Regions from separate parts of the Streptomyces sp. NPDC104309 genome, predicted to be linked through region 3. Evidence: riboswitches for the same ligand, from Rfam matches in the RefSeq annotation. Region 3 holds a riboswitch; each other region holds the start of a gene.

Region 1 (7,518 bases), on a different contig from region 3:
CTCAATGGCCTCGAACGCACCGGTGGAGGCGCCGGACGGCACGGCAGCACGGCCCGTGCTGCCGTCGTCGAGGCCGACCTCGACCTCGACCGTGGGGTTCCCCCGGGAGTCGAGGATTTCCCGGGCTACGACGACGTCGATGGACGGCACGAGGCATCTCCTTCTGGGATATGACACTGGTTGTGCAGGGTCACTTTGGCCTTGCGACAAGAGCCTAACCGGCCCGGCCCGCTCAGTCGGACTACCGCCCGTCCCCTGGGACGAAAAAGGACCCAAGAGCGAGCATTACGGGGCGAACGGCCAGAATTTTACTGGCCAGTAACTACAGAAGTTGAACGATCACGCACCGATGGGGCCATCCCGGAGCCCGCCTCGCGCGGTCCGGCACCGGCCCGTACGGACGCGATACGGAGGCGACGCGCCCCGCAGGGACGGAGCTGCCGCACACTCCGCCGGGACGGAGCTGCCGCACACAGAGAGGTGACGCACCTCGCGGAAGCAGGGGTCACACGGAAACCCCGGCCCGGCGCGTACGGGGGAACGCGCGCCGGGCCGGGGTGCTCAGGGAGGAGAGATCCCGGACTACTTCGTCAGGTGCAGCTGCTGACCCGGGTAGATCAGGTCGGCGTCCTTGACGATGTCCTTGTTCAGCTCGAACAGCCGCTGCCAGCCGCCCTTGACCTCGTGGTCGGCGGCGATCTTGCTCAGGGAGTCGCCGGAGACGACCTTGTACTCGCCGTCGCCCTTCTTGACCTTCTCGCCGGTCGGGGTGGTGACGGTCTTCTTCGCCTCGGCCTGCGGGGCGGCGGAGCGGTCCGAGCGGTTGGTGGCGGGGGCCTCGGTGCGCTCGGCCTTCTTCGGCTGGGCCTGCTGGGTCGGCCGCTCGGGCGCGGCGGGGGCGCTCTGCTGCTGCGTGGCGCCGGAGTTGGTCTTCGAGGAGGAGCCGGTGTCGACGCCCGGGTTCACACCGTCGTTGCGCAGGTTGCCGGCGCCGGCGCAGCCCCAGGCACCCGGGCCCTGCATGGCGAGGAGCTTCTCGGCGGTGGCGATCTGCTGGGCCTTGGTGGCCAGGTCGGCACGGGAGGCGTACTGCGTACCGCCGGCGGCGGCCCAGCTGGACTGCGAGAACTGCAGACCGCCGTAGTAGCCGTTGCCGGTGTTGATGGACCAGTTGCCACCGGACTCGCACTGAGCGACAGCGTCCCAGGTGGCGACGGAGGCGGCGGAGGCACCGGTCGCGCCCATCAGCGGAACGACGACGGCGGTACCGGCGACACCGGCGAGCGTGGCGATACGAACGGCCTTGGACGGGCGGCGGTGCTTGCCCTTGCTGGAAAGCAGCATGGAACTTCTCCTCACCGACGCCTACGAGGTGAGCTGTCGGGTTCGGGCCAAGTGAGTTGCCCGGTCGCACGTCCTAGCACGCGACTTCACCCCAAGCCGTCCCTGACCGTCTTTCGGCGATCGGGCCGGCGCTTACCTGGGTCCCCCGCTCCTGCCTACGGCGCTTTACGCGTCTGTTCCCTTCGACCGACGGCAGGATTCGGCGTGACGGTCGACGGGGCCCGCGGTGCGAGCGGTTCCGACCGTAAACATAGGCAACCCCCACATTCAAAGATGGACACATCGGACAATCAGCCCTTACTTGCATCTGAGGAACCATCGTTTCCGCAGGTGGGAGGCGCTACGGAAGGGCCCCCCGAGCGCGACACGCCAGTTGACGTAAAGAGACCCATGTCTCACTTACGCATAAGTGGACATAGGTCCCTGAACTACCCCGGTTCTTGAGGCTCTATTAGCCGATTTTCAGACTGTCCTCAGTCGGCCTTCACATCGAGACGGAGGCTCTGGCCAGGAAGGATGAGGTCCGGGTCGGAGCCGACCGTCCCCTTGTTGGCCTCATAGAGCGCGGGCCAGCCGCCGGGAACCTTCTGTGCATCAGCAATCGCCCAGAGGTTGTCGCCGGAACGGACGGTGTACGCGCCGTCGGCGACCGGCGCGCCCGCGTCGCGCGCGTCGCCGCCGCCACGGGAGGCATGGCGGCCCGACTCGCGGTCGAGGCCGCCGTCCACGTCCCGGCTCTCCTCGGGGGCCGGAGCGCCGCGATGCTTGCCATGCGTACCGCTGGACGAGTCGGATGTACGGGGCGAATCGGATGCCTTGGAGGACGGACCCGTGGACGGGGCGGCCGACTCGGTGGCCGAAGGCTTCGCGGAGGGGACCGCCTTGTCCGCCTTCTTGTCCGCCTTCTTGCCCGTCGGCTTGCCCGTCGGCTTGTGGGCGGCGCCCGAGGGCGCGGCGGCATCGGACGGGGTCGCCGACGCGCCGTCAGCCGGCTCCACACCGTCCGCCGTCCCGGCGGAGTCCGTGACCCCCGGGTCGACACCCGGCAGCGTTCCGTCCGTCGCGAGACCGGAGATGACCGCACAGCTGGGCCACGCCTTCGGCCCCTTGTCGGCCAGGACCTTCTGGGCCACGGCGATCTGCTGCACGCGGCTGGCGAGGTCGGCACGCGGGGCGTACGACTCGCCGCCGTACGCCTTCCAGGTCTCCGGCGAGAACTGCAGACCGCCGTAGGAGCCGTTGCCGAGGTCGGCGCTCCACATGCCGCCGCTCTCGCACTCGGCCACCCGGTCCCAGGTCGTGGCGTCGGCCGCGTGCGCACCGGCCGCGCCGAGCAGCGGGATGGCGATGGCCGAGCCGGTCACGCCCGCGGCGACGACGATGGCGGGTGCCTGACGAGGGCGACGGTGTCTGCCGTTCGCGGAGCCCATGGGGTTGCCTTCCGTGTGACTGACGAGTGACTGGTGAGTCGAACGGTGAACCTAGCGGGACTCGAACGCGTGTCACAAGTCGATGCAGCGCAGATCACGTGAAAGTCACAGAGTTGACAGAGTGTCATCTTGTGTCGTCGCGACCCCCGGCGCGAACTCCACGGGCAGGGTGCGCAGTCCACGCATGATGAGTCCGCCACGCCACCGCAAATCGGTAGGTTCCACCGCAAGTCGCAGGTCCGGAAGGCGCCTCAGGAGCGTGGCGAGCGCGGTCTGTCCCTCCAGCCGGGCGAGTGGCGCTCCCAGGCAGTAGTGGATGCCGTGCCCGTATCCGAGGTGCTGATTGTCACGCCGTGCGAGGTCGAGCGTGTCGGGGTTCTCGAAGCGTTCCGGATCGCGGTCGGCGGCGGCGAGTACGACGAGCACGGGGTCGCCGGCCGCGATGTCCTGCCCGCCGAGCGTCAGCGGATCGGTGGCGAACCGCCAGGTCGCCAGCTCCACCGGGCCGTCGTACCGCAGCAGTTCCTCGATCCCGGTCTCCAGCAGCCCGCTCTCCCCCGCGTCGAGGGAGAGGTGCAGCCGCTCGCGCTGCGCGGGGTCGCGCAGCAGGGCGTACACCCCGTTGCCGATGAGATTGACCGTCGTCTCGAAGCCGGCGAAGAGGAGGATGAAGGCCATGGCCGCGGCCTCGTTCTCGGTGAGGTGCTCGCCGTGGTCGCCGGCCCTGATCAGCCCCGAGATCAGATCGTCCCCCGGGTTCTCCCGCTTGCGGTGGATCAGTTCGGCGAGATAGCCGCGCATCTTCTTCACCGACCTGGCCACCCCGCCGCGCGGTCCGCCGCCGTGGCGGATCATCATGCCCGCCCAGTCCCGGAAGTCGTCCTGGTCCTCGCGCGGCACGCCGAGCAGATCGCAGATCGCGTAGATGGGGAGCGGGAACGCGAAGTCGTGGATGAGGTCCGCCTTCCCCTCCGCGATGAAGCGGTCGATCAGGCGGTCCGTCAGTTCCTGCACGCGCGGCGCGAACGCGGCCACCCGGCGCGGGGTGAACGCCTTGGAGACGAGGCGGCGCAACCGGGTGTGGTCGGGCGGGTCGATGTTCAGCAGATGCGTCATCAGCTCCGCCTTGCGCTCGCCCGGGATACCCGTCTTCCCCTTGGCGTGCGCCGGCCCGGCGTGGTGCGCCGGGTTCTTGGAGAGCCGGGAGTCGGCGAGCGCCTGCCGGGCGTCCGCGTACCGGGTCACGAGCCACGCCTCGACGCCGCTGGGCAGCGCGGTGCGGTGCACGGGGCTGTGCTCGCGCAGCCAGGCGTAGGCCGGATACGGATCGGTGGCGAACTCCCAGGTGAAGAGTTCGGGCGCACCGACGGGGCAGGCGGCGGGGTGATCGCCGGGGGCAGCGGCGGGGCTGTCGGCGGGGCGGGAGCCGGAGTGGGCCGCCGGGCCATCGGCGGGGCGGTCACCGAAATCACCGGCGGGGCCGTCGGCGGGCGGATCGGCGGGGCGGTCGACGGGGCTGTGGTTCACCCCCCCGACGTTATCCGTTGCTCTCCGCCGCCCGGATGGCGTTCCGGTAGGCGCGGCCCGCGGCCCTCAGCGCGGCCTCGGGGTCGATGCCGTCCTGTTCGGCGCGCACGGCGAGGGCGAGGAGCTCGTACCCGATGCCGTCGCCCGTGGGGAGCGCCACGTCGAGCCCCGCGGTACGGACCCGGCCCGCCAGTTTCGCCGCCAGCGCCAGGCCGGGCTGGCCGAGCGGCACCCCGTCGGTGACCGAGTCGCGCTGCTTCTCGACGGCCTTGGTCCGCAGCCAGTGCGCGTGCACGTCCTGCGGGGTCTCGGCGGTCTCGTCGCCGAAGACGTGCGGGTGGCGGTGGATCAGCTTCTCGACGAGGGTCGCGGCCACGTCGTCGACGGAGAACGGCTCCGCCCCGTCCTCGGGGCGGCCTTCCTCGGCGATCCGGGAGTGGAAGACGACCTGGAGCAGTACGTCCCCGAGCTCCTCGCGCAGCTCGTCGCGGTCGCCGTCCTCGATCGCCTCGACGAGTTCGTACGCCTCCTCGATGGCGTACTTGGCGAGGCCCTTGTGGGTCTTCTGCGAGGTCCAGGGGCATTCGATCCGGATCCGGTCCATGATCTGGACCAGATCGAGGAACCGGGCCCCCGGCAGATCGTACGAACCGGGCAGCAGCTCCAGGTCCGGCATCCGCACCCGGCCCGAACCCGCGAGCCGCGCGAGCCCGTCGGTCAGCGCCGGGCTGCCTTCGCCGCTCGTGAGGACGACGACGCTCCGGCCGCCCGCGCAGGCGTCGACGAGCTCCTGCGCGGTGGGCGCGGAGTGCTCCACGGTGACGCCCGCCTCGCGCAGGTACGGCAGCTGCGGATTCTCCCGCTCGGCGCAGAGCACCCGGTCGGCGGCGTGCAGCGTCTGCCAGGCGGGCCAGGACAGGAGACCGGGCGCGACGCGGTGGCTGGCGGTGAGCAGGACGATACGGCCGGGGGCTTCAGATTTCACCGTTCGAATCTACTCCGGTCGCTCCGGTCGCCGCCCTCAGGCGCCGGACTCGGCACCCGCCTCGGCGGCCTTGGTGACCTGGGTGATCCAGGGGGCCTTGTAGTTGGCGAGCTGAGTCTGCTTGTCGTCCCAGGCGCCGTACCGCGGGTTCACGTCGACCTTCAGCGCCTTCGACGCCTTGCTGAGCGCGTCGCCGACGGCCTTCTGCCCCGCGGGCTGCTGCAGGTCGGCGCCGAGCGCCTGGGCCAGCTTCGTCAGCTGGACCTGCTCGCGCAGGACGGCGTCGATCTGGTCGGGGGCGACCCAGCTCTGCTGGAGCATCGCCGTCCGCAGCTGTGTCTCTCCCCCGGACTGGGCGGCAGCAGCCCTGCGCATCTGCTGGATCTCGTTGCGGCTGACGGTAACGCCGGCGTCCCGCGCGGCCCGGTCGAGGACCCGGTCGAAGATCATGCCGTGCAGCTTGGCCCGGCTGAGCTGCCCGGACTTGTCGATGAGCTGGGAGGCGTCCTTCGAATCGCGCTGGGCCTCCCGTACCGCCGCCACCTGGCCCTGCAGCGTGGACACCTCGATCCGGTCCCCGCCGACGAGGGCCGCGGCGCCCGGGTGGGCCTGGCTGCCGCAGGCGGCCAGGAGTGGGGCGCCTGCGAGCAGGGCGGCGGAGACGGTGAGCGCGGTGCGACGGCGGCGGTGCAAAGGAACCTCCCGGGGAGAGTTTGTGCATCAGTGCACAAGACCTTGCGTTGATCGATGTTAGGCAGTGGATGTGGTTGGGGCCACTGGTTCGACCAACGATTCGGAAGGAGTTGGGGATGTGGGCCCTCTCCGGGACAGCCCTCAGGCCGCGCTCAGGAGACGCGTTCGGCCGCCGGGGCCCCGCGGTCCGGGCGCAGCATGATCGTGCGCGAGACGACGAAGGTGATCGGGATGGCCGCCGCGGCCGCGACCAGCGGCGCGTACCGGCTGCTGAATCCGGCGAGATCGACCAGCAGATAGACGCCACCGGTCGTGATGACGAAGTTGGCGGCGTTGGTGAGCGGGAAGAGCAGGAACTTCCGCCAGGTGGGCCGGGTCCGGTAGGTGAAGTACGAGTTCAGGAAGAAGGACCCGGTCATGCTCAGCGCGAACGCGGCCACATGGGCGGCGATGTACGGCAGCCAGGTCAGCAGGACGAGGTAACAGCCGTAGTACGTACCGGTGTTCACGACTCCCACCAGGGCGAATCGGGCCATCTGTGCCTTGACCGTCATCGGCGTGCGAACTCCTGGCGTTCCCGTATCGGCTTCGTCGCCGCCGCGGTGTTCGTGGCCTTCACCAGGAAGTGCGGGCGGCGCTTCACCTCGTAGTAGATACGGCCGACGTACTCGCCGACCACTGCGACCATCACCATCTGGACCCCGGCGAGGGCGGTGACCACGACGAGGAGGGTGACATAGCCGGGGGTGTCGACCCCTCTCACCAGCGCGACGCCGACGATCCACGCGGCGTAGGCGAGGGCGACGGACAGCAGCAGCATGCCCAGGTAGAGCGCGGCGCGCAGCGGTTTGTTGTTGAAGGAGAGAAGCCCGTCGAGACCGTAATTGAGGAGCTTCCCGAAGGTCCAGGCGGAACGGCCCTGTTCGCGTACGGCGTTCTCGTAACTGAAGGTCGTGGTGCGAAATCCCACCCAGGCGAAAAGGCCCTTGGAGAACCGGTTGTATTCGGTGAGCTCCAGCACGGCGTCGACCGTGCGGCGGGACAGCAGTCTGAAGTCGCCGACTCCGTCGACCAGTTCCACGTCGACCAGCCGGTTGATCAGCCAGTAGTAGGCGCGGGCGCTGACCGTGCGGGTGACGCGGTCACCCTTGCGGGTGCGGCGGGCGATCACCTGGTCGTAGCCGTCCGCGTGCTCCTGGAGCATCCGCCCCACGAGCTCCGGCGGGTGCTGGAGGTCGGCGTCCATGATGACGACCGCGTCGCCCTCGGCGTGCTGGAGACCGGCCAGCATGGCGGCCTCCTTGCCGAAGTTGCGGCTGAAGGAGACGTAGCGGGTCCGAGGGTCGGCGGCGGCTAACTCCTGGAGGATCGCCAGGGTCCGGTCCTTGCTGCCGTCGTCGACGTAGACCAGTTGGAATTCATGTCCCAGCCGCGTCATTTCTTCCGTGACGCGTTCATGGAAGCGTTCGAGGATCTCTTCCTCGTTGAAACAAGGCACCACCAGCGAGATCAGCACGGATGTACACCAACCCGCGCACG
Region 2 (7,518 bases), on a different contig from region 3:
GCGGGGCATGCTCCGGCTAGCGGACCGTCGGCCCAGGTCAGGGCTCGTGCCAAGGCGCAGGCCAAGGCCCACGGCAAGGCTGCCGCCCGCGCCGTCGCCGAGTACGAGTCGTTCGCGACCTCACTGGCCTCGCTGCGCAAGCAGGCCCGCCGCGGCGCCGCGGGTGCGGACTTCGCCGAACGCGAGCTGGAGCTGCTGCACCATCTCTGGCAGCGCAGGGACGTGGCCGCTCCCGCGCTGACGTACGCGGCGCAGGCGACGGGCCGCCTGCGCCCGCACCGGCCGTCGGCGGGCCCGTACGCGCACCCGTTCCCGCAGCACACGCAGTACGGCGGCCACGGCTACAACCCCTATCTGGCCCCGCACCAGCCACCGCAGCGGAGCCAGTAGGCAAGCCACCCTCAGGACCGATCCGATCGTCCGCCGCACGAGGACGGCGATGGACGGGCCGGCCGCGACCGGGCGATGAACCGTCCCGCTCACGCGAACGCCCCGGCAGCGCCGCGCTGCCGGGGCGTTCGCGAACGGACGACCGCGATCCTGGACGACCGGGCTCTCCCCGTCAGGCGGATGCCTCGGTGAGTTCCGCCAGGTCCTGCTCGGTCAGCCGGAGGTCGGCGACGGCCACCAGCGCGGGCAGCTGTTCGACCGTGCGGGCCGAGGCGATCGGCGCGACGACGGTCGGCCGGGACGCCAGCCACGCCAGCGCGACGGTCGCGATCTCCGCATCGTGCTCCTGGGCGACCTTGTCGAGCGCGGCCAGGACCTTCTGTCCCCGCTCCGACTCCAGGTACTGCCCCGCGTTCTCGGCCCGAGCGCTCTCCACCGAGGCACCCGGACGGTACTTGCCGGTGAGGAACCCGGAGGCCAGGGCGAAGTACGGGACGGCGGCGAGCCCGGCCCGAGCGGCCGTCTCCTGGAGTCCGCCCTCGTACGTGTCGCGGGAGACCAGGTTGTAGTGCGGCTGCAGGGCCACGTAACGGGCGAGCCCCTCGCGCTCCGAGAAGTCCAGGGACGCCTGGAGCCGCTCGGGGCTGATGTTGGAGGCGGCGATTCGGTACCGAGCCGGCGCAGCGACTCCTCCGCCGCGGCCTTGATGTTCGCGGCGGCGAGCCCCGTGTACGAGGGGTGGGCGCCGACCTTCGTCGCGACGACGATCTCGGACCGGTTGGCACGTGCCGCGAGCCACTTCCCGATGACGGTCTCCGACTCGCCGCCCTCATTGCCCGGGATCCAGGCCGAGTAGGAGTCGGCGGTGTCGATGAAGTTGCCGCCCGCCGCGGCGTAGGCGTCCAGCACGGCGAACGACTGCGCCTCGTCGGCCGTCCAGCCGAAGACGTTGCCGCCGAGGGCGAGCGGGAAGACCTGCAGGTCGGAAGGGCCCAGCTTATGAAGAGAAGTCATATGTGGATCAACGAACACCAGCGGTTCCGCTATTCCGGCAGCCCGCCCTTCAGGCAGGCCCGCTGTTCCCAGCGGCCCGCCGACCCGCCCGGCCCGCAGTCCCCACCAGCCCGTGGGCCCACCGATCCGTCCGGCCCGCACTCCCGGCCGGAGCGACCGTGCCGACAGACCGGCAGCCCTGACGTCGGGGGGAGAGCGTCAGGGCTGCCGGGGTTCAGCGGCCGGCGAACCGGCTCGGATCACGCGGGCCGCGAGGCGGCCGGCCGATCAGGGGTTGAGGCCCTTGTCTCGCAGCCAGGTCATCGGGTCGATACCCGTACCGGCCGGGGTGTGGACCTCCAGGTGGAGGTGCGGGCCCGTCACGTTGCCGGTCGCGCCGACCCGGCCGATGGTCTCACCGGTGGTGACCTTCTGGCCGACGGTGACACCGATCGAGGACTGGTGGCAGAACCACAGCTCCGTACCGTCTTCGAGCTCCAGCACCGTGCGGTAGCCGTACGAACCGGACCAGCCGGCCGACTTGATGGTGCCGCCGTGTATGGCCTTGATCGGGGTACCCGTCGGCGCCGCGAAGTCGAGGCCCGTGTGGTAGCCGGAGGACCACATCGAGCCGGCCTCGCCGAAGGTCGAGGTGATCGTGTACGAGGTGGTCGGGATGGCGTAGCTGGCGGCGAGCTTGGCGAGCCGCAGGGCCTCCGCCTTCTTCTTGGCCTCTTCCTCCGCCTTCTTCTTCTCGGCGGCGACCTTGGCCTCGGCCGCGTCCTGCTGCTTCTTGGCCTCGGCGGCGGCCTTCTCCGCGGCCGCCTTCTCCTGGGCGGCCCTGGCCTCGGCGTCGGCGGCATCCTGCTGCTGCTCGGCCTGCTGGAGGATACGGGCGCGGAGCGCCTCGCCCGCGTCCGTCGTGCCCTGCTGGGCCTCGGTGGTGGTGATGCCGGCGGTGGTGAGCGGCGCCGACGCGGCGACGGCCTCTGCCTTGTCGGCTTCGGACTCGCCGGAGAACAGGGAACCCACGCCGGGAAGGGACTTGGCGTCGGGCAGGTTGTCCGCGATGGAATCGGGAAGGGAGATGGAGACCGCAGGCTTGCTCTGCGCGGTGGCCATGCCGCCCGCACCGACTGCCGCGATGACGCCGACCCCGAGCACGGTGGAGCTACGGGCAAGTCCGTTGCGCTGCTTGGCGACGCGGTGCTTGCCGCGCACGGGGCGGACGGACTCCTCGGTGGGGTTCCACTCGTCCCGGCTTCGTTCGGGCTCACCGTCGCCGTCGGCGCGGAATTCCCCGCGGAGCTCCGCCGAGTCGCCGGAGCCACCGGCCTCACCGGATCCGAACTCACCGGACCCACCGGCGAAGTCGCCGCCCGGCTCGGTGCCGTAGCCGGTGCCGAACGCCGTTCCCGTCCCGGCGGTTCCGTAACCGGCGTCGGAGACGAAACCGGCGTTGGACGCGAAACCGGGGCCGTAGCCGGTGTCGGGGCCCAGTCCGGTGTGGGAGGCGAAACCCGGGCCGTGACCGGAGCCGTAGCCGTGGTCAGAACCGGAACCGGAGCCGAAGTCGACACCCGGGCCGAAGTCTGAGGTGAACCGCGCGGGGGCCTCGGGGGCAGGCTTGTTGGACGCCACGGGGGCGCACTCCTTTCCTTCCTTCTCGCCTACCGGGTTAGCTGACGGGTTCGGAGCAGGAAGGTCTCCTACGGGCGCCTCTGCCTCTCACGAGACACAGGTGTCCGATTCACCCCATGTAGGTGGTTCCCCGGTTCCCTTGCGGAATTCGGCGCTCGCGCACGGTGCCGCCACTGACGACGGCTGGGACGACCGCGCTGCGTTATCGAACGTTAATAGACACCCGGGCCCGATTCCAAGCTGTTCCCACTGATCGTTCACGGCTTTGGCCTGGACTTTACGGGACATACCCGGGTGGAATCGGATGAGTTGATCGACCCTCAGTCATTACCCGGATTCTGACGTTGCGTCAAATGTTATGCGGAGCGACGCGCTTCGGTTACGGACGGTGGCACGCCGTACCCGAGGCTCCGCCGGGTCCGCACCACGCACCCGCCCCATCCGTCACATCGTGTCCAGACCCACGATCTTCACGGTCCTGCGCCGGTGCGGCTGCCCCTCCGCGGGACGTACGACCGCGAGCAGTGCCATGTCGTCGGTCGTCTCGCCGCCCGTGTGCCGCCGTACGTCGTCGGTCAGGGCGGACAGCAGTTCCTCGGGCCCCGGAAAGATCCGCCCGCGCAGCCGCGCAGCCGGATCGTAGAAGACCCCGTCGGCGTTCCGCGCTTCGGAGAGACCATCGGTGTAGAGGAGCAGGGTCGTCCCCGCCGGCAGATCCCATTCGTCCGCCCGGTCGGGCCACACCCCCAGATCCATCCCGAGCGGCAGCGCGGGCACCGACGGTCCCAGCACATCCAGCGCCCCGTCCGGATGCAGCAGGATCGGCTCGGGGTGGCCGCGGTTGACGATCCGTACCCGCGACAGCCCGGACGGGATCTCGGCCAGTACGGCGGTGATGAAGCCCTCGACCGCGTCCAGCCCGCCCCGCCCCGTTCCCTCTCGCGCCAGCGCCCGCTCCAGCCGCTGTGCCACGCCCTCCAGCGAACGCTCCTGCTCGGCCGCCTCCCGGAACGCGCCGATGATCACCGCCACCGACTCCACGGCGTCGAGCCCCTTCCCCCGTACGTCCCCGACCACCAGCCGCACCCCGTGCGGGGTGTCCGCCACGGCGAACAGGTCGCCGCCGACGAACTCGTCCGCCTGCGCCGCCTCGTACCGCGCCGCCACATGCAGCCCGCCGATCCGGTCGGACGGTTTGGGCAGCACCGCCCGCATGGCGGTCTCCGCGATGACCCGCGCGGAGGCCAGCTGCTCGTTGCCGCGCCGCACGACCCCGTTGATGACGACCGCGAGGACCGACACGGTGGCCAGGGTGAGCAGCTCGATCAACGGCACGACCTGCGGCAGCGTGTTGCTGTACAGCCGCAGCGCGACGATGGCCAGGATCGAGGCGACGGCGGTGAGGATGGTGCTGGGCAGCGAGAAGAACGGCGCGGCGATCAGCGGCGCGGCCACGAACAGCGGAATGGCGGTGAAGGTCGGCGGGGTGAGGGCGTCGAACGCCAGCCCGCCGAGGATCATCAGGGCGGGCAGCGCGCGGACGAACCGCCGGGTACGGACACCGCCCCTGGTATGTCTGCCGCGCCGCTTCAGCCGCTTCCACACCTGTGGTCTCCTGCCCGGTACGCGCACGGCTGCGGACGGTACCGCGCCCCACCCCAGGCTCACCTGAGCGAAGTCGCGCGGCGACTCCTCATCGACCAATGGGGGTAAGCGCGTGGTCCAGCTCACACGCACCCGGCCCGGAGACCGCTGACCGGGAACCGGCGGCGCCCCGGACGGTGACGTGGACGGCGCCCCGGACAACCACGTGGGGAAATGATTCAGGCCCGGCACGCTGCATGCGTGCCGGGCCTGAATCTTCAGTAGCGGGGACAGGATTTGAACCTGCGACCTCTGGGTTATGAGCCCAGCGAGCTACCGAGCTGCTCCACCCCGCGTCGATGAACACAACTCTACTGCATGTCCGGCGCGCTCATGACCACATGGGGAATCTCCCGCGTCCCGCCCCTCCGATCCGACCCCAAAGATCAGTTCGTCCCGGTGATACGGAGATCAGTTCGTCTCGGCGATACGGGGAGCGGCCTTCCCCTCGACCGCCGGTGACTTCATCGGGCTCGCGCCGCGCTGCAGCGAATGGAGGATCGCCAGCCCCTGGCCGACCACGCCCGCAGCCATCTCGTTGACACCGTTGGTGCCGTTGAGAACGGTGAGGTCGGCCCCCGACATGCCACGCGCCGCCGCGTCGGCCAGCGCCGGCAGGTTCTCCACGACGCGGTTGGCCGCGATGAGTTCCTGGTTGCCGTCGCGCAGCGAGGTGGCGCGCACGGTGTTGGCGTCGGCCTGGGCCTGGGCGATGGTCCGTTCGGTGTACGCGTTGCCGTCGGCCTCGAACTTCGCCCGGTCACGGGCCGCTTCCGCGAGGGTGCGCTGACGGTACGCCTCGGCATCCGCCGGACGTCGGACCTCCGCTTCGAGCCGTTGCGCGGCGAGCGCGGCCTGCCGTTCGGCCAGCGCGGTCTGCTCCTCGATGACCTCGTGCGAGGCCTGGGCCTGCGCGAGCGGCCCGGCCTGCGCGGCGCGGGCGTTGTACTGCTCGGTCTCGGCGAGGAAGCCCGCCCGCTTGATCGCGGTGTCGCGTTCGTACTCCGCCTTGAGCGCGGCGGCCTGCTGCTCGCGCTGACTGGCTTCCTGGTCGGCCTTGGCCTCGGCGATCCGGGCCTGGCTGGCGACCGCGGCGGCGTGCGGGGCGGCGAGGTTCTTGATGTAGCCGGTGGCGTCGTCGATCTCCTGGATCTGGAGGGCGTCCACCACGATGCCGAGCTTCTCCATCTCGCCGTGGCTGCCCGCGATGACCTCCTGCGAGACGCGGTTGCGCTCGCGGATGATCTGCTCCACGGTCAGTCCGCCGACGATGGAGCGCAGGTGTCCGGCGAAGATCCGGCCGACGAGCTCCTCCATCTGCTCCTGCTCCGTCAGGAATCGGCGTGCCGCGTTGGCGATGGACACGGCGTCGTCGCCGACCTTGAAGACCGCGACGGCCCGGACGTTGAGGCGGATGCCCTGCTGGGTCACACAGTCCTCGGTGATCTCCGCCTCGCGCAGCGCCAGGGAGAGCATGCGCGCCTTCTGTTTGACCGGGAGCACGAAACTGCCGTGGCCGGTGACGATCCGGAACTGGGTGTCCAGGGTCTGCCCCTTGGAACCGGATATGAGCATCGCCTCGTTGGGGGCGGGAACATGCCAGAAGAACATCGGAAGACTCCTGCCGTATCTCACTGCTCGACGTGGGTACTCCCCTGCTCCGGCTCAGGGCGGCAGGCGCTCCACGATCACGCCCCGCGCCGAGACCGAGTCGACGACAATGACGCGCACGTCCCTGTCGATCGACGTCGTCGACCATGCGGTGTAGGCCTCCGACCCGCCCCGTACGGCCACCAGCACTTCGCCCGGACCGCCGGGCGGGATCGGCACGGTGACACGGCCGATCGCCCCGACCGGGCTCCGGGCGGACTCATCCGCCCTGTTCATGCGCCCTCGCGAGCGTCCCTGCGTGCGCCTGCTCACACCGCCGCTCGCGCCGCTCTCCGCGTCGCTGCTCACGCCGTTCACGCCGCTTCTCAAGCCGCTTCATGACCACGAGGCGACCCCGCCTCCTGGAGGCCGGAGCCTCCCTCGACGCTTCCACGGTACTCCGCACCCGGCCCCCGAGCAGGGTCTCGAACGACAACGAGCGAGGGTGAATATGGGGTGATATGACTGATTTACCATTCAGTCAGTCGAGCGCGATGACTCGCGGTGATAGGGGAGCCGGCCGTGGACAACTACCCCCTGCTCAATCTCTTCTGGACCATGCTCTGGTTCTTCCTCTGGATCATGTGGCTGTTCCTGCTCTTCAAGGTCATCGCCGACATCTTCCGCAGCGACGACCTCGGCGGCTGGGGCAAGGCGGGCTGGCTGATCGTGGCCCTGCTGCTGCCGTACCTGGGCGTCCTTGTGTACGTGATCGTGCGCGGCAAATCCATGGGGAAGCGGGACATCAAGGAGGCGCAGGAGCGGGAGGCGTCCTTCAAGGCGTACGTACGGGAGGCCGCCGCCGGCACCTCCGAGGCGCACGCCCCCAAGGAGGGCAAGCACGTCGACGACCTGGCGAAGCTCGCCGAGCTCAAGGACCGGGGCGCCATCACGGACGAGGAGTACCAGCGGGCCAAGACGAAGCTCCTCGTCTGAGCGCGGCCGCCCCGTCCGTGACGCGCATGTCTCGCTCCCCCCGGTCCGGCGGACTGGCACGGCCCCCGGACCGCGGGGAGGCTTGAGACATCAGCCCACGGCGGCCGCTCCCGCCCCCGGCGCCCGGGGGTCCCGCGGCGCCGGAGCACCCGGTGCACGCCCCCACGCACTCCGACGGCCCGACGGGGGCTCGGACGGGGTATGGGGCGGGGCAGCGGTCCGCATCCAGGTGAGCAGGGAGATGGCCGGACCATGAACGGCACC
Region 3 (7,518 bases):
ATCGGCCTGTGGGCCACCACCGGCTCCCCGGCACGTACCGCCGTCCTCCCGACCCCCGATCATGTGGTGGTCGTGGTGATGGAGAACCACGCCTACAGCCAGGTGATCGGCAGTTCCAGCGCCCCGTACATCAACCACACGCTGAAGGCGGGCGGCGCGAACCTCACCCGGTCCTTCGGGCTCACCCATCCCAGCGAGCCGAACTACTACATGCTGTTCTCGGGCTCCGACCAGGGCCGCACCGACGACAGTTGCGTGGGCGTCGGTTCCCTGTCCGCACCCGATCTCGCCTCGGAGCTGATCGCCGCGGGAAAGACCTGGGCCAGCTACAACGAGACGCTGCCCAGCCAGGGTTCGACCGTCTGCAGCAGCGGCGACTACGCCCAGACGCACAATCCCTGGTTCGGATTCTCCAATGTGCCGACCAGTACCGCGAAGACCATGACGCAGTTCCCGGCCGACTTCACGAACCTGCCGAAGGTGTCGTTCGTCGTGCCGAACGTTTGCGACGACATGCACGACTGCTCGGTGGCCACCGGCGACACCTGGATCAAGAACGAGCTGGGTGCGTACGCCGCCTGGGCCAAGACCCACAACAGCCTTCTGGTCGTCACGTTCGACGAGGACGACAAGGCGTCGGACAACCACATCCCCACTCTGCTCTACGGAGAGCACGTCACCCCCGGCAGCTCCAGCGGTGCCGCCTACAACCACTACGACGTCCTGCGCACCCTGGAGGACCTGGCCGGGCTGACGACACACGCCGGCAACGCGGCCTCGGCGTCCGACATCACCGGTATCTGGGACTGACAGCGGTGTGTCTCGCGGACTCCCCCCGCACCGAAGCCGCCGCCCCGGACGCGCGTCCGGGGGCGGACGGCCGCGGTGTCCGCCGGTTCGCCTGCTCGCCGGCGTTCGGCTTCGCGTGGAGCGTGTGGGGAGGGCGGACGAGTCTCGCCGCCACCGCACCGGCCGTCAGCACGGTGGCGGCCGCGATCGTCCCGCACGGCGCGGAGTGCGGCCCGCCGGCTGATGACGTCCGCCGTCGCCCCGGCCCATCCGGGGTGACGGCCCGGAGGGCCGGAACGGGGACACGGTCCCCGCCCCGGCCCATCCGGTGTGGTCAGGACTGCACGTCCTCCGGAATGCTGACCAGCCATCGGGTCTCCCCGCGGGGTCGCAGGTACAGCACCCAGTAGAGCGTGGCGACCGCCGTGATCCCTCCGGTCCACAGCAGGTACTCGGTTTCCTGCTGGGTCAGGATGTACGCGAGCACGGCGACGAGCAGCAAGGGGATCGCGGGCCACAGCGGCATGCGCCAGGCCGGCGTCTCACGGTGCGCGCCGCGGCGGCAGAGCAGGGCGGCGACCGCCACCAGCAGATACATGCCGGTGACGGAGACACCGGTGACGCCGTACAGGGTGTCGAGGTTGACGAAGCAGAGCGCCGCTCCGGGGACGCCGACGACCAGGGTCGCCACCCACGGGGAGCCGAACCGGCCGAGGCGGGACAGCGCGGCGTTGACCGGCTCGGGCCAGGCCTTGTCGCGGGCGGAGGCGAACAGGACCCGTGAGTTCTGGATGACCATGACGATGCCCGCGTTGATGATCGCGAGAGCGACGCAGAGGCTGACGAACGTGCCGACGGCCGAGTTGGACCAGGCGGCGACCATGGTGTTCAGGTCCCCGGAGGTCAGGGCCGCGAGGTCCGGGGCGCCGAGCGTGATGGCGATGACCGGGACGAGGATGACCGCCGTGGAGATGGCGAGGGTGGCGAGCACGGTACGGGCGACGTTGCGCCGCGGGTTCTCCAGTTCCTCCGAGAGGTAGACCGCCGTGGAGAAGCCCTGGGTGATGAACAGCGCGATCGCGAGCCCGGAGACCACCATCATCGCGGTGACCGTGGAACTCGTTCCGCCCGACGAGGCGACCGACCCGTGCACCAGCGCGGAGGCCCCCCGCTCGGAGTGCGCGAATCCGAGAACCGCGACGACGCCCGCCGCGATCACTTCCAGGACGAGGAAGATCCCGGTGATCCACGCGTTGGCGCGCAGGTCCAGGAGGCCGGCGAGGGTGGCGAGCACCATGACGCCCGCGCCCGCGGCGGGGGCCGGAATGTGCACGACGGGGGCGAGGTAGTCGGCCGTTCCCATGGCGATGACCGGGGGAACGATCATCACGACCAGCAGGGAGAGCACGAAGACGAGCCACCCGGCGAGTCGTCCCGCCATGGTCGACACCATGGCGTACTCGCCGCCCGCACTCGGAATGAGGGTGCCGAGCTCCGAGTAGCAGAAGGCGACCGCGATACAGAGCAGTGAGCCGATGGCGATGGTGAGGGCGGTGTACGTGCCTAGGCTGGAGAACAGGTCCGGAACGACCACGAAGAGGGTCGAGGCGGGCGTCACACAGGAGAGCGTGAGCAGTGTTCCGCCCACGACGCCGATGGAACGCTTGAGCTTCTGTGGGGTGGGGCCGGTCGCCGGCGCGAGCGCCTGGGGAGCGCTGAGCGTTTCGGTCATCGTGCGATTCCGATCAACAGGTGCGGTGTCTGAGCACGGGAGCGGTATCGCCTCCAGACGAGGACGTGGTGAGTGGTTTCATCGCTCCCAGCGCGACATGCAATCCTGACGAGTTCCGCAGGTCAAGAGCCGTTCACCTTCGGAATTCGTTGTTTCGGAAGCAGAATGCGACCGTTTGGCGTTAAGAAGGCGTCAATCTGTTGGGGATCGGCGGGTACGGGAACCGCAGCCGGATTCCGTGGAAAGTTTTGCCCGTTCCGGATTCCGGAAGGGTGCGGCGCCCCGGGGCGCCGCGAAGCCAAGGTGCCGCGGGTCGCGCATCCACCGTCTTGGTGCCAGCCTGGACACATGGCTTGGGCGTCATGGACGACTCGCGGTGTGTTCTCCGGGCACGGTGGCGTGCTGACGGAAGAGGTTGGCGTCCTGTCCGGGGACCTGACCGTGCACACGACCTGGGCCGATGACACGGCCCAGGTGACTGTGCAGTACACAGGGGCGATCGACTGGTTCACCATGTCCGGCAGTCCGGTGCCGTGCTGCTCGGAGGATGACAGCCGGCGGCTGCACGACGCGGTGGTGCGATCCGTTCGGGAGGGAGAGGCGGCCACGGTCCCCAGACCGCCGCCGCAGAACTCGGAGCGGCCCGCGGAGAGCGCCCAGGAGTGACGGTCACATCGCGCGGCGCACGGTGGGGCGCGACGCCCCGCACGGGCACGTCGGACTCGTGTGGGCACAGCGGCGGCACGCACGTCGCGGGTCGCCACGGGACAGCCCTTAGGATCCTTTGCGTGAGCGGAGCGTTCAGCGGCTGGACAGAGCAGGCATTCGAGCTCCTTCTGCGGTTGGAGGGCGCGCCTTCGCAAGAGGCACGCGAGAAACTCCGGAAGGACCGGGAACGCCTCGTCCGGCAACCCATGATCGCGTTGCTGAACGATGTGGCGGACGCGGACCGGGCGTACGAGGACTTCTCCGTCTGGGGGTTCCGCAAGGATCCGTGGTGGTGGCAGCATCAGGCGGCGGTGATCCGGATCGCGCGCAATGTCCAGATCAGCCTGCGCTTCGACCTCGACGGGCTCCGGATCTCTGGTGGCTGGAGCTATCCGGATCCGGGGCAGATCCCGTTGTTCCGTACGGCAGTTGCCGCGCGAGGGAGCGGACCGGAGCTGGTGCGCGCCGTCGGGTCCCTGGAGGCGCGAGGGTACGAGATCACCGGTGATGTCATGCAGCGCATGCCGCGTGGTCACGACGCCGGTCATCCGCGCGCCGCCTTCCTTCGGTACCGCTCGGTGTCCGCCGCCCGCCCCCTCGGCGGGGACTGCGCCGAGCACACGGCGGCGCTGGTCGACTCCGTGCTCGTGGCGGCGGAGGAATTGGCGCCCCTGCTGTCCTGGCTCGCCCGCCATGTGGCTGTTACGGGCTGCCGTCGGCCTGGCACGTGACGTCGCCGCCGCATGCGGCCCTTGCCGACGAGCTGCCGAAAGGCGGTCCCTGACCGGGTGGGTGGTCCGTTGCCGGGAGAAGTGTCCGGCCTCTCGCCACCCGTCGGTCCTGAACCGCCTTTCGGTGCCGCTGTGCGTCAGTACGCCCCGAAGACGTTGTCGATCGAACCGTACTTGTGGGCGGCGTAGTTGCACGATGCGGTGATGTTGGCGACCGGGTCGTAGCTGTCCATCGCCGTTCCGGGCACGTGGTAGGCACGGAATGTCGGGTCGATGATCTGCAGGAGACCCTTGGACGGGGTGCCCGCGGCGGCGTTCGAGTCCCAGTTGTTGATGGCCAGCGGGTTGCCGGAGGACTCGCGCATGATGTTGCGGTGGATGCTGTCGTAGCTGCCGGGGATGCCGTGCTGGGCCATGACGGCCAGCGCCTCCCTGATCCAGCCGTCCAGATTGTTCGCGTACGTCACGGGCTTCACCGCCGAGGTGGTCGCGGCCGATACAGCGACGGTCTTCACGGTGGAGGCGGCGGCGTTGTTCGCGGCGGGTGCGGCTGCCCCGATTGTCAGCGTCATGCCCGGGACAATCAGTTCAGGGTTGTCGCCGACGACCTTTCGATTGTCCGCGTACAGCTTCTTCCAGCCGCCGCTGAGGGAATGCGCATTCGCGATCTTGGAAAGGGTGTCACCGGCGATCACGGAATACGTCGCGGGCGCAGCCTTCTGTACGGAAACTTCCTTTGCGGTGGCGGTCTTCGGCGCCACGGCCGCCTTGGGGGCGGTGGCGGCCTGCGCCGGCGCGGCGGAGGCGAAGCCGGCACCCACCAGCGGAAGTACGAGGGCGACTCCGCCGGTGGCCGCGGCGATGAAACCGCGGGTCAGCGAAGTGGACGTGCGGCGACCGTGCTTAACCGTTGCGGACATGCTGAATTCCTCTCCGTCGCCTGCGAGGTGAGCTGTCGGGTTCGGACTGGAGATGTCCGGCCGCAAGTGAATGCGGCTTCACCCCGAGCCGTTCCGGATACCGGACCGGCGGCTTACCTGGGTCCCCCGCTCCTGCCGAACATGAGTGGGTCGGATTCTCGGACGGCGGCAGGATTTGGCGTTCCGTCCGGATTGACGGTGACCGTAGGCGAGAAACACCAAAAGGAACAAGCCCCTGCTTTTGGATCACATTTCATTTGCAAGATCGAGTAACGGAATTCGCAGTAATCCACCTCACACCGCGCGGCCAAATTTCCGCGCACAGAAGGGAAGTGCGCCGACCTGCCGAGTCCGCCGGAACCCCGAACGTGACTCACGCCACGAAGTCACAAAAGGGGCATTTCCTTCATCGCCCAAATGGTGCAGTCAATAGACAAAGGCTCATTATCGACGAAATTATTAATCATGAGCAAAACGCCCACACATGGACATATGGGCATCGACTCGAAGACTCTCCACTCCGGCATGCCACTCATCGGACCGACCGCGTCCGACAGGGCTCCGTCACCCCGGGGCTTTGCCTTTCGTCCCGCGGCTCGTTATCGTTCCTAACGGCCCTGTTGTCTCCGATAGAGGTGGACGTTGCGCATCTGAGGTTCGCGAACATCGCGCCGTACGGCCCCTGCCGTACGCCCGTCACGCAGTAGCAGTGTTTTCTCCTGCCCGTGACCCCGCGTGGATGCGACCTCGGTGCCTCAGCCGTCCTTCGACCTTCCGGACTGCCGCACCCTCCTTCTCGGCACGGTCGCTGCGTGGTGCTCGCATACGAAGCCCCCCTTCACCACGCTTGCGACTGCGAGGATCACCATGGCGACACCCACTGCCCCCAGCGCTTCGCTCACCTGCTCCGCTCTGTCCTTCCAGTGGCCGGACGGCACGACCGTCTTCGACGGCCTCTCGCTCAGCATCGGCCGGGGCCGCACCGGTCTCGTCGGTACCAATGGCGCGGGCAAGTCCACCCTGCTGCGACTACTGGCCGGCCGACTGCGCCCCTCCCTGGGCTCGGTGGCGGTCTGCGGCAGCCTCGCCTACCTGCCGCAGAACATCACCCTCGACACGATGCTGCGTGTGGACGAGGCCCTCGGCATCGCCGAGCGGCGCGCCGCGCTGCGCGCCATCGAAACCGGGGATGTGGACGAGAGGCACTTCGAGACGATCGGCGACGACTGGGACGTCGAGGAACGGGCCGTGGCGACCCTGGGCTCCCTGGGACTCGGCAGCATCGAACTGGACCGCACCGTGGCCCAGTTGTCCGGAGGCGAGACCGTCCTTCTACGTCTGGCCGCACTGCTGCTGGAGCGTCCCGATGTCCTTCTGCTGGACGAGCCGACCAACAACCTCGATGTGCTCGCCCGGCGCAGGCTCTACGAGGCCGTCGACAACTGGCGCTCCGGCGTGCTGGTCGTGGTCAGCCACGACCTCGAACTGCTGGAGCGCGTCGACCGCATCGCCGAACTCCGGTCCGGTTCCGTGAACTGGTACGGCGGCGGCTGGTCGGCCTACCAGGAAGCGCTGAGCATCGAGCAGGAGGCCGCCGGAAGGATGTTGCGCGCCGCAGAGGCGGATGTGCGCCGGCAGAAGCGCGAACTGGAGGAGACCCAGGTGAAGCTGGCCCGGCGCCAGCGTCAGGGGAGGAAGGCGGAGGCCGACGGCGGACTCCCGAAGATCCTCGCCGGCCGCCGGAAGCGGTCCGCGCAGGAGTCCGCGGGAAAGCTTCGCGGCCTCCAGGAGGACCGGCTCAGCGAGGCGCGCGACCGTCGCGAGGAGGCCGCGGACGCGATCCGTGACGATGCCGAGATCCGCGTGAGCCTCCCCCGCACCGCCGTTCCCGCCGGCCGCACCGTGCTGAGCCTGCACGAACTGCGCCCCCGGTTCGGCCGGCTGCACCAGGGCGACCTCCATGTGCACGGGCCCCAGCGGATCGCGCTCGTCGGGCGCAACGGCGCCGGCAAGACGACACTGATGCGCACCCTCACCGGCGAGCTGGCTCCGCTGTCCGGCGAGGCCAGGACGTACGTACCCTTGCGATTCCTTCCGCAGCGGCTGGACGTGCTGGACGACGAGCTCAGCGTCGCGGCGAACGTGGCCCGGATGGCTCCCGGGGTCACCGACAACCACATCCGTTCCCAGCTGGCACGCTTCCTGTTCCAGGGCAAGCGCGCGGAACAGCCGGCGGGCACCCTCTCCGGCGGAGAGCGCTTCCGTGCCGCGCTCGCCGCGGCGATGCTCGCCGCACCGGCCCCGCAGTTGCTGATGCTGGACGAGCCGACCAACAACCTCGACATCGCCAGCGTGCGGCAGCTGACCAGCGCACTCGAGTCCTACGAGGGAGCGTTGTTGATCGCGAGCCACGACCTGCCGTTCCTCGAATCGGTCGGCATCACCCGCTGGCTGGTCCTCGGGGAGGAACTCCAGGACACCACCGCGGAGGAGGTGGGCGACCTGCTCGCGGCGTCGGAAGCGGGCTGATCAGCCGCGTAACTCCGAGGAACACGTACGGAAGGGGGTGCGGGCCATGAGGCCGGGGCCCGCACCCCCGCCAGGGGTCAGAGCCTGGCGATGATCTTGTTCATCTTCT

The links. A riboswitch is a leader RNA that binds a small molecule or an ion and turns the genes downstream of it on or off. The one in region 3 is predicted to bind cyclic di-AMP.
Region 1: it holds a riboswitch for cyclic di-AMP, as region 3 does, so the genes downstream of both, ACZ68L_RS03625 (transglycosylase family protein) here and ACZ68L_RS31750 (transglycosylase SLT domain-containing protein) in region 3, are expected to answer to the same signal.
Region 2: it holds a riboswitch for cyclic di-AMP, as region 3 does, so the genes downstream of both, ACZ68L_RS41730 (M23 family metallopeptidase) here and ACZ68L_RS31750 (transglycosylase SLT domain-containing protein) in region 3, are expected to answer to the same signal.

What each region holds. Positions count from the first base shown of each region.
Region 1 covers NZ_JBVJMV010000002.1:401,583-409,100, reverse strand. Annotated here, with positions in the region: gene eno (phosphopyruvate hydratase) at 1-150, opposite strand, end outside; gene ACZ68L_RS03625 (transglycosylase family protein) at 583-1,344, opposite strand; cyclic di-AMP (ydaO/yuaA leader) riboswitch at 1,348-1,517, opposite strand; gene ACZ68L_RS03620 (transglycosylase family protein) at 1,818-2,774, opposite strand; gene ACZ68L_RS03615 (cytochrome P450 family protein) at 2,880-4,301, opposite strand; gene ACZ68L_RS03610 (nucleoside triphosphate pyrophosphohydrolase) at 4,312-5,286, opposite strand; gene ACZ68L_RS03605 (SurA N-terminal domain-containing protein) at 5,323-5,979, opposite strand; gene ACZ68L_RS03600 (GtrA family protein) at 6,132-6,533, opposite strand; gene ACZ68L_RS03595 (glycosyltransferase family 2 protein) at 6,530-7,495, opposite strand.
Region 2 covers NZ_JBVJMV010000059.1:20,120-27,637, forward strand. Annotated here, with positions in the region: gene ACZ68L_RS41720 (PrsW family intramembrane metalloprotease) at 1-390, shown strand, start outside; partial or broken gene ACZ68L_RS41725 (aldo/keto reductase) at 563-1,404, opposite strand; gene ACZ68L_RS41730 (M23 family metallopeptidase) at 1,672-2,883, opposite strand; cyclic di-AMP (ydaO/yuaA leader) riboswitch at 3,036-3,188, opposite strand; gene ACZ68L_RS41735 (PP2C family protein-serine/threonine phosphatase) at 3,469-4,629, opposite strand; tRNA gene ACZ68L_RS41740 (tRNA-Met) at 4,891-4,964, opposite strand; gene ACZ68L_RS41745 (SPFH domain-containing protein) at 5,080-6,279, opposite strand; gene ACZ68L_RS41750 (hypothetical protein) at 6,334-6,555, opposite strand; gene ACZ68L_RS41755 (SHOCT domain-containing protein) at 6,841-7,254, shown strand; gene ACZ68L_RS41760 (FAD-binding oxidoreductase) at 7,507-7,518, shown strand, end outside.
Region 3 covers NZ_JBVJMV010000028.1:42,872-50,389, forward strand. Annotated here, with positions in the region: gene ACZ68L_RS31730 (alkaline phosphatase family protein) at 1-810, shown strand, start outside; gene ACZ68L_RS31735 (APC family permease) at 1,124-2,521, opposite strand; gene ACZ68L_RS31740 (hypothetical protein) at 2,870-3,187, shown strand; gene ACZ68L_RS31745 (DUF2461 family protein) at 3,310-3,960, shown strand; gene ACZ68L_RS31750 (transglycosylase SLT domain-containing protein) at 4,098-4,880, opposite strand; cyclic di-AMP (ydaO/yuaA leader) riboswitch at 4,883-5,043, opposite strand; gene ACZ68L_RS31755 (ATP-binding cassette domain-containing protein) at 5,748-7,409, shown strand; gene ACZ68L_RS31760 (DUF305 domain-containing protein) at 7,487-7,518, opposite strand, start outside.